Regions from separate parts of the Paenarthrobacter sp. OM7 genome, predicted to be linked through region 2. Evidence: riboswitches for the same ligand, from Rfam matches in the RefSeq annotation. Region 2 holds a riboswitch; each other region holds the start of a gene.
What was found. Region 2 has a riboswitch for thiamine pyrophosphate ahead of thiO (glycine oxidase ThiO). Riboswitches for the same ligand answer to the same signal wherever they lie in the genome.
Positions count from the first base shown of each region.

Region 1 (3,271 bases), 430 kb from region 2:
TGCCGGCCGCGGCGTGGTCACCCACGATGAACCGGTGGAGCACCGTCGCGCCAACGTTGTGGCTGCCGAGCACCACCGCCCCCACACTGAGGCGCAGCAACCCACAGCCCGAACAGAACGCAAGCGCCGCCGTGGCAAGGGCGGGGGACAGGCTGTCGCCGAGGCTCCCGCGCAGGTCCACAGCACTGCTTCCGCCCCTGCCGCACCTCCCGCGGCTTCCGAGCCGCAGGATCCTGCCAAGCAGGCCAAAGCAGAGGCAACCCGCGCTGCGCTGGCGACGATCGCTGCTGCCGCCCACGCTGCCCACCTCCACGATGACGAAGTTCACCGTGCAGAAGAGCAAGCACGGGCGGCCGGCCAGCACCAGGCGCCTGCCGCATCACAGCCGGAGGCCGGAGAGCACGCCGACCCCGAATCAGACCGGGAAGCATCGGTTCGTGACACACGGTCCACACCGGTTCTGCGATTCGGCGGCGAAGAAGTGGCCTTGCCTTTCGGGGAACACCACGAGGAACCGCCTGCCGCCAAGCCTGCCATGAGCCTGGATCTCCTGGCCGAAGCGTTCTCCCACCTTGGCGCAGCACCCGAGGCAAAGCCCGAAACCGTGGTTCCTTCCAAGGCAGCCGCTGCACCGGCAGCCGCCGTGGCGGGGCCCGTGGACGAGGACCCTGAAGCTGCTTCGGCGTCGAAGTCCCGCCGGGGGCGCCGCAACCGCAGTGCGAGCCGCGCCCAGGGTGCAGCCAACGAGACCAGCGTTGAGCACCACGAGGTCACTGCTACCGCAGCGCGTGGAACTGCACACCAGGCCAAAGCACCGGCGGAGCCTGCCAAGAAGGCAGCGTCCGAGGAACCCATCATCCTTGGGGTTGGTGTTCCCGCTTCGGAGCTCTAGGACCCGATCCGCAAGGGCCCCGCAGTAACCGCCACAGGCGGGTACTGCGGGGCCCTTTGCTGTCTGCTCACAGCGGTCATAACCGGTCTTCTGCGGAGTGCAGTTCCCGGGCCGTGCTGCTTCCCGGCTACGCTGGGGATTGACACGGGGTGCCGGGCATAGGGCCCGGCTGAGATCCAGACCCGTTGAACCTGTCCGGTTAGCACCGGCGAAGGGATGTCCCCATGACGTCATCGTCGTATTCTTCTGTGTACCCTCTGGCTGTTTGCGGCCGGGAAACGCCCCGCGTACTGAGTATCGCGGGCTCGGACCCCTCCGGCGGTGCCGGTATCCAGGCTGACCTGAAGAGCATTGCTGCGCAGGGCGGCTACGGCATGGCGGCGATCACCGCGTTGACTGCCCAAAACACGCTGGGCGTCAGTGCTGTCCATGTTCCTCCGGTGGAGTTCCTGCGACAGCAGTTGGAGTCCATCAGCACGGACATTGCCATCGATGCCGTGAAGATCGGCATGCTGGGTGACGCTGCGGTGATCGATGAGGTCCGCAGCTGGCTTGAGGCGGTGCGTCCCGGCGTCGTGGTCCTTGACCCGGTGATGGTGGCCACCAGCGGCGACCGCCTCCTGCGAGGGTCTGCCGAGCAGGCCCTGCGCGCTCTGCTGCCGTTGGCGGACCTTATTACCCCGAACCTCCCGGAGCTTGCCATGCTGTTGGGGGAGCCTGAAGCTGCTGACTGGGATTCGGCGTTGAACCAGGGCAAGCGACTGGCTGCTGAGTGCGGCACCACGGTCCTGGTGAAGGGCGGACACCTGGCAGGGGCGGAATGCCCGGATGCCCTGGTTAACACCAGCGGCCTCCTGAGGCAGGACGTCATCGAGGTAGCCGGACCCCGCGTGGAAACGAAGAACAGCCACGGCACGGGCTGTTCGTTGTCGTCGGCTCTGGCCACGGTCCAGGCCCGCACCGGCGATTGGGAAGCTTCCCTGCGCGAAGTCAAGCCGTGGTTGCTCCAGGCGCTGCTGCATTCGGACAGCCTCGACGTAGGCCAGGGAAACGGGCCGGTCCACCATTTCCACCACCATCAGGTCCTGAGGCCGGGGCAATTCGCCGCGACGCTGTGGAAGGAAGCTGCTCCGGAGCTCGAGGCAATCTACAAACTCAGCTTTATTGACGGCCTGCAATCGGGCGAGCTCCCGGAGGCTGCGTTCAATTACTACCTCGCGCAGGACGTCCTCTACCTCAACGGGTATTCCAGGGTCCTGGCGCGTGCGGGCGCCCTTGCCCCCACGGAGGAGGAGCAACTGTTCTGGGCCAAAGCGTCACAGCAGTGCCTTGAGGTCGAATCGGAACTGCACAGGAACTGGCTCAGCACCCGAGAGGCATCCTCGGTGACCGGACCCGTCACGAAGTCCTACGTGGACCACCTGCTGGCATCCTCGGCCACCGGCAGCTACTCCGTGGTGCTGGCGGCCATCCTGCCGTGCTACTGGCTCTACGCAGAGGTGGGCCAGCGGCTCCATGGGTCGTTCGTGAAGGCGGGATCCCCGGCGGCGCATCCCTACGCGGACTGGCTCAGGACTTACGCCGATGAAGAGTTTGCTGCAGCCACCAGGAATGCGATCAATTTCACGGACGCCGCTGCAGCGGCAGCTTCCGAGGGGGAGCGGGCATCAATGGTGGAGGCTTTTGCCCAGTCCTGCCGCTACGAAACTGCGTTCTTTGACGCACCCCGGCTGTTCGCCTGACCGTTCCTGCTCGGGCTTTTTATCTCCGGGTTTCAAACCGCCCCAGCGCGTCGCGGGTCAAATCACGTTAATCGCCCCAAACCCTGTAGGCTGTATGGGCACGGTGCCGGGAGAGTCCGTTACAACTGGTGATGCAAGTCACGTGGTAGCCTCCGGACCCGGCCTCATTTGCAGCCGAGGGTCAAACTAGCGTAATCTTGATCTTCGGTGCTTACGCCAACACTTGGGTTATGCCCCTTGGAATTGTTCAAGGGATGACTCGCGGACTTCGATCAGAAGTCCACGGCGTTGAGGCACAGCGCGAACCAAGCCTGATTTCGGTTCCAGGTTCCGCACGCAAATTTAGTTATAAACGTCGAGAGAAGTGAGTACCCAAGTGGTGTACGCGATTGTCCGCGCAGGCGGCCGCCAAGAAAAAGTTTCCGTTGGAGACTACGTAACGCTTAACCGCGTCCCCGGTGGAGCCGGCAGCACGCTTGAGCTGCCCGCCTTGCTCCTGGTTGACGGCGATAAGGTCACCTCCGCAGCTGCGGAACTGGCCAACGTCAAGGTGACGGCTGAGATCCTCGAAGACCTCCGTGGTCCGAAGATCGTCATCCAGAAGTTCAAGAACAAGACCGGCTACCGGAAGCGTCAG
Region 1 is NZ_CP123579.1:2,629,051-2,632,321, reverse strand. Features, by position in the region: gene QEH68_RS12130 (Rne/Rng family ribonuclease) at 1-892, shown strand, start outside; TPP riboswitch at 1,028-1,126, shown strand; gene thiD (bifunctional hydroxymethylpyrimidine kinase/phosphomethylpyrimidine kinase) at 1,117-2,634, shown strand; gene rplU (50S ribosomal protein L21) at 3,011-3,271, shown strand, end outside.
Region 1: it holds a riboswitch for thiamine pyrophosphate, as region 2 does, so the genes downstream of both, thiD (bifunctional hydroxymethylpyrimidine kinase/phosphomethylpyrimidine kinase) here and thiO (glycine oxidase ThiO) in region 2, are expected to answer to the same signal.

Region 2 (3,271 bases):
GCCGTCGATCACCAGGGCGTCAGTAATGACCTCTGTGTTTGCTGTCGTCATGATGTCAGCCTCCTTGGACTGCGGTAACAAGTTCGAGTTCATCCCCGTCGGCGAGCGCCGTTGCGGACCATTGGCTGCGTGGCACCACCTCGGAATTGCGGGCGACGGCGACGCCCAGCTTGCCACCGTCGGCTGCCTGTCCGCGGTGGTCCAGGGCGCGGCCGGTGACGGCCGTGACCAGGGTGCTGACTGAAGCATCCTCCGGCACGGCGTGATCGGATCCGTTGAGTTTGATGTTCATGCTGTTTCCTTGCTGGGAGCGTGTGCCGGCGTAAGCGCCCGCGCTGTGGATGAAGTGGCCGCGAAGCGGTCCGGGGAAAATGATGCCCACCGGGGGTCCGACGTGCCGTTGATCAGCCCGCCCACAATCCGTGCGGCCGCGGGCGTCAGGAGGACACCATGCCGGAAGAATCCTGTGGCGATCACCAGACCATCAACATCCCCCCGGGGGCCCACGACCCGTCCAAGCAGCGGTGCGTTGTCCGGAGTGCCGGGGCGGGCCCGGGCCGTTGCTTCGAGCAGCTCAAGTTCCGCCACTGCGGGGACCAGGGCCTGGGCGTCCCGCAATAACTGGTATACGCCCCCGGCTGAGACCGCGTTGGACGCTGCCGACAGTCCGTCCTCGCGCTGGGTGGCCCCGATGACTACAGTGCCGTCGTCCCGGGGCACGATGTAGACGGGCACTCCACGGACCATCCCGCGGACGGTGGAGGTGAGCAGGGGCCGGAGGTGTTCAGGCACCCGAAGCCTGAGGATGTCGCCATATACCGGCCGCAGGGAAAGGTTAAGCCCGTCGGGGAGCCCTTCCAGGTCTGCCGCACCCAGTCCGTTGGCGACCACCGTCTCGGTGGAGTGGACAGCGGCGCCGGACTCGAGTTCCACTCCTGAGACCCGCCCTCCGTCCCAGAGCAAGCGGCGCGCCGTGGAAGTCACGGCAAACCCATCGTCGGCGCCCGAAACCCACGTGGAGTCGCTGGCCGCGTGGCGTGCCAGTCCCGAGAGCAGGCATGCCGCCAGCTTGCGGGGATCGACCTGGTGGTCGGCGGGAACGTCGAAGGCACTGGAAATTTGGGGACTGAGGAGGGGTTCGCGATCCCGGGCGTCGCGCAGGGACAACGGCTCGACCCCCAGGCCCGCAGCAAGCTGTACAGCACGGAGGTCTGCCAGTGCCCTGCGGTCCGCGGCATCGGCACCCACGGCAAGTGTCGGCGTCGTGCGGTATCCGGTGTCTTCCCCTCCGCGGGGCAGGCTTGCCGCGAAAGACGACCACAGCCTGGACGATTCGAGCATCAACTCCAGGAGATCTTCCTCCTGGTAGTGAAATTCGCTCACGGGGGCAAGCATTCCGGCGGCAGCAAACGTAGCCCCCGAAGCCGGTGCGGGGTCGATCACCACCACGGAGCGGCCAAGTCGCCGCGCTTCGCGGGCGATGCCCAGCCCGATGACGCCGCCGCCAATGACGGCCACGTCGGCCTGGAGCGGGGTTTGGCGGGGAACTGCCATTGCGCGTTTCCTTCCCTACGCCGGTACTAGCCGGATCAGGTCAAGCGGTCGGCTCTTAAGCCCTCTCAGCCGGACAGTCATATGACGAACGTCGCGGCTCCCGCAGTACGTGCCCAGTTTAGAGGAACTACTCTGGGTTCCATGACCCAGACTGATGCCCTCGCCACCGCCCGCTTGTATCTATGCACCGATGCGCGGAAACGGCAAGGCGATTTTGAAGACTTTGTGGACGCCGCGTTCGAGGGCGGTGTGGACATCATCCAGCTGCGCGACAAGACCCTCGAAGCTGCCGAGGAATTGGAGTTGCTGGCGGTCCTGCACGGAGTTGCGCAACGTCATGGACGGCTGTGGGCTGTCAACGATCGAGCCGACGTTGCCAGTGTTTCCGGGGCTCCGGTGTTCCACATCGGGCAAAAGGACCTCCCGTTGAAGGTGGCCCGGACATTGCTTCCGGAGTCCGTCACGATCGGTCTTTCCACCCACTCCCCCGAGCAGGTGAATGCCGCCATCGCGGCATCACCGGGACAGGGGGGCCTGGACTATTTCTGTGTAGGACCCGTCTGGGCGACACCCACCAAACCCGGCCGCGAAGCCGTGGGACTGGACTTGGTCACATATGCCGCAGAAGCGAGCAAGCGTGCAGTCGAGACCACCGACGGCGCCGTGAATCTGCCATGGTTCGCCATCGGAGGGATCGATCTCAGCAACGTAGAGCAGGTGCGGGCCGCAGGAGCCACCCGGATCGTCGTGGTCCGCGCCATCACCGAGGCTTCGGATCCGACGACGGCAGCCAAGTCGCTGCTGGAGGCGCTGGACGCAGCCTGAGCCTGGCCGTTGGAGCCTTTCAGGCATAAGCCCGGTCATACCGCTAGGCAGTGAGGCCCAGCGCCGTCATCCGGCGGGCATGACGCCCGGCGAGCTCGCCTGTCAGTCTTTTAATTGCGGCGCGGGCATCGCCACCACTTTTTAGTGCCGGCCCCAACTGTGGGTGCTCAGTCCCTACCCTCTGCGCCTGTGTCAGCGCTTCCCCCACCAGCCGGCGGCCCCACAACGCCAGCCGTGAGGCCAGTCGTGGGTCATCGGCCAAGGCCCGCCGCAGCAGGACACGAAGTACCTCGGTTGCCTGGTCGGGGGAGGCAACCCGGTCCACGAACTGCTGCGTTGTTCCATCGAGGAAAGTGGCGACAGCCCGGTAGAAGTCCGAGGAAACGGTGTCGATGACGTATGCCTTCATCACGGATTCGAACCAGTCCCCGGGCTTGGTGCGTTCATGGAAGTGGTCAAAGGAACGCTGGAACGGCAGCATGGCTTCCTCCGGATCGAGGCCCATTTCAGCGAGCCGATCGCTCAGCAGCGCGAAGTTTCCGTACGCACCGACGGCAATTTTTGCCAGCACTGAACGGTCATGGAGTGTGGGGGCGTATCGGGAATCGAACGAAAGCCGGCCGAAAGCCGACAACTCGCCGTAGGCCATGGCGCCCAGGAGTCCCGCGGCGAGTTGTCCGGCAGAAGGTGCGACGTCCGTCGAAGTGCCCATAATCCAAGACTATCCCCGGCTCTCCACACCCCGCCCGCGGAGATTGCCTTCAGCAGCGTTGGTCCCACTAGGCTGACTGGAAGTGAGTTGACTGTCTGGCCTGCCCGCAGGCCGCGTGTCCTCCTCCTCGCACCCACTCCCCCGAAGGATGATCAATGACTAATCCGAGCTACCCGCCCG
Region 2 is NZ_CP123579.1:3,059,390-3,062,660, forward strand. Features, by position in the region: gene QEH68_RS14070 (thiazole synthase) at 1-51, opposite strand, end outside; gene thiS (sulfur carrier protein ThiS) at 56-292, opposite strand; gene thiO (glycine oxidase ThiO) at 289-1,554, opposite strand; TPP riboswitch at 1,550-1,668, opposite strand; gene thiE (thiamine phosphate synthase) at 1,696-2,379, shown strand; gene QEH68_RS14090 (ferritin-like fold-containing protein) at 2,423-3,091, opposite strand; gene QEH68_RS14095 (TM2 domain-containing protein) at 3,247-3,271, shown strand, end outside.

Region 3 (3,271 bases), 340 kb from region 2:
CGGAGCACAACACGACGTCGGCACCCGCCCCTTCGCTGATGCCCTCGGCCCCCAGCCACTCCCGGGCACGCCACGCCGCGGAGTCCAGGACCGCGGCCGGCGGCAGGCCGGCGTCGTGCAGTTCCTTCATTTCGTCTGCGATCCTGCCGTGCTTGATCACGCTGCCGGCGTCCGTGCCCGCATAGATGGCCACGCCTGACTCAAAGGCCTCCAACACCCGCTCGCGCCGCCGCTCCCAAAGCCGCACCATGTGGTCCGCATAGTCAGGAAACTTTGGGGCAGCCTGGGCAGCAATGTCCGGGAAAGTCGCGATGTTGACCAAGGTGGGAACGATCGGCACGGACTGCTCCACCAAGCGCGGAATGTGTCGCGGCAGCAGGCCCGTGGCATGTTCGATGCAGTCGATGCCTGCATCTAGCATGTCGTCCACTGTGTCCTCGGCAAAGCAGTGGGCCGTCACCCGGGCACCTTCATCGTGGGCGGCAGCGATGGCATCCTTGACGATTTTGGCGGGGAAAGAGGCAGCGAGGTCACCCACGCCACGGTCGATCCAGTCCCCCACCAACTTGACCCACCCGTCTCCATCCCGCGCTTCCTTCCGGACGGTCTCCACGAGTTGGCCGGGTTCGACTTCATGCCCCAAACCGCGGAGGTACCGCCGGCTCCGGGCAATGTGCCTACCTGCCCGGATCAACCGGGGAACGTCCGCACGTTGCTGGACCCAACGGGTGTCACTTGGTGATCCGGCATCCCGTATCAGCAGAGTCCCGGCGTCGAGGTCAGCGTGGGCCTGCGCAAGGGTAGTCCGCTCGTCAACGGCGCCACCCACACCCAAACCGATGTGGCAGTGGGCATCAACGAAACCCGGGAGGACCCAGCCATCCAACACCAGGTCCGGTGTGGCCGTGGGGCGTTCGAACGTCAGGACTCCGTCAACAGACCACATCCCTTGGCGCTCTTCGTCCGCCGAGACAAGCACAGATCCGCTGAATTCGATGATGGTGGCCATATCAAAAGCCTAGTCCGCAGCGGCGTCCTGGACGCTGGTTCGTTCATGTGACTGGGTGCCCGTTGTGAGCTGTGGTAGCTTCGTCTACGACCACACGGGGGCCCCTGCAGGGGCTGAGATCGGACTGATGCAGTCTGCGACCGTTGAACCTGTCCGGGTAATGCCGGCGAAGGAAGTGAGTAATCCTTTGAGCACCACAAAAACACAGCACAGCCCTGCCCAAAACCGGTCCGGCTCCAGCGCAAGGACGCCGGAATCTGTGACCCAGTCGCTGACATCCCATTCATTGGCCTACCTGGAGGACCCGGACCACGGGATCCGGGTGCCCGTCACCGAGATCGCCTTGGAACCGTCTCCCAACGGCACAGCCAACCCGGCGTTCCAGGTGTACCGCACTGCGGGCCCCGGCAGTGATCCCGTTGTGGGACTTGAGCCTTTCCGCGCTCCATGGATCGAAGCCCGCGGTGACACCGTGGCTTACCGCGGACGGGAGCGAAACCTGCTGGACGACGGCAAGTCAGCGGTGCGGCGCGGGGAAGCATCAGCAGAGTGGAAGGGCACCCAACCGGTGCCCCGCCGCGCCGTCGAAGGTAAAACCGTCACGCAGATGCACTATGCCAAGCAGGGCACGGTGACTCCCGAGATGCAGTTCGTCGCGTTGCGGGAAAACTGTGACGTTGAGCTGGTCCGCAGCGAAGTTGCCGCAGGACGGGCGATCATTCCGAACAACATCAACCACCCCGAGTCAGAACCGATGATCATCGGCAAAGCCTTCCTGGTGAAAATTAACGCCAACATCGGCAACTCAGCAGTGACGAGCTCCATCGCGGAAGAGGTGGACAAGCTGCAGTGGGCCACTCAATGGGGTGCCGATACCGTCATGGATCTCTCCACTGGGGACGACATCCACACCACCCGGGAGTGGATCATCCGCAACTCCCCGGTCCCGATCGGGACGGTCCCCATCTACCAGGCGCTGGAGAAAGTCAACGGCGAGGCGAACAAGCTGACGTGGGAGATTTTCCGGGACACTGTGATCGAGCAATGTGAGCAGGGCGTGGACTACATGACCATCCACGCCGGCGTGCTCCTGCGCTATGTGCCGTTGACCGCCAACCGGGTCACGGGAATTGTCTCCCGTGGCGGGTCGATCATGGCGGGTTGGTGCCTGGCGCACCACCAGGAGAACTTCCTCTACACGCACTTTGACGAGCTCTGCGAAATCTTCGCCCAGTACGACGTCGCCTTCTCCCTGGGCGACGGCCTGCGCCCGGGTGCAACCGCCGATGCCAATGACGCAGCCCAGTTCGCCGAATTGGATACCCTCGCCGAGCTGACACAGCGGGCGTGGGAGTTCGATGTGCAGGTGATGGTGGAAGGACCTGGCCACGTGCCGTTCCACCTGGTCCGGGAAAATGTGGAACGCCAGCAGGAACTGTGCAAGGGAGCCCCTTTCTACACCCTTGGGCCCTTGGTCACGGATGTCGCTCCTGGTTATGACCACATCACCTCAGCCATCGGCGCCACCGAGATTGCCAGGTACGGCACCGCCATGCTGTGTTACGTGACCCCCAAGGAACATTTGGGCCTTCCCAATAAGGACGACGTCAAGACCGGTGTCATCACGTACAAGATCGCAGCCCACGCCGCCGACCTCGCCAAGGGCCATCCCGGGGCCCACGAGCGGGACGATGCCTTGTCCAAGGCCAGATTCGAGTTCCGTTGGCGTGACCAGTTTGCCCTCTCCCTGGACCCCGTCACAGCAGAAGCCTTCCACGACGAAACGCTGCCGGCGGAACCGGCCAAGACCGCCCATTTCTGTTCCATGTGCGGCCCCAAGTTCTGTTCGATGCGCATCAGCCAGGACATCCGTGACGAATACGGATCAGAAGAGGCGCAGACAGCCATTGCGGAAATGTACAGCGGCATGCGCGGAAAGAGCCAGGAATTCCTGGCATCTGGCGGAAAGGTCTATTTGCCGGAACTGCAGGTACCCGGCAGCCCGGACACATTTGAGGCCGGCTCAGGAAGCCTGAACTGACATGGCCCGTCCGACGTCACCAACAAACGATCGGATGATGTGATCCCCGTCCACTGAATCCTGGGGCCGGTGCCCTCCCGCAGCAACACGGCGGAGGGCTCCGGTTTCCTGGAGGTAACCGGCAATTTCCTCATACAGGGGTTCCCAGCCACCCGTGAGGACCAACGTGGGGACACCGGGCACGATGTGCAGCGGAGCCTCCCACGGCGGGGCCTGGAGCC
Region 3 is NZ_CP123579.1:2,714,632-2,717,902, forward strand. Features, by position in the region: gene QEH68_RS12560 (amidohydrolase family protein) at 1-1,009, opposite strand, end outside; TPP riboswitch at 1,094-1,201, shown strand; gene thiC (phosphomethylpyrimidine synthase ThiC) at 1,197-3,050, shown strand; gene QEH68_RS12570 (alpha/beta hydrolase) at 3,033-3,271, opposite strand, start outside.
Region 3: it holds a riboswitch for thiamine pyrophosphate, as region 2 does, so the genes downstream of both, thiC (phosphomethylpyrimidine synthase ThiC) here and thiO (glycine oxidase ThiO) in region 2, are expected to answer to the same signal.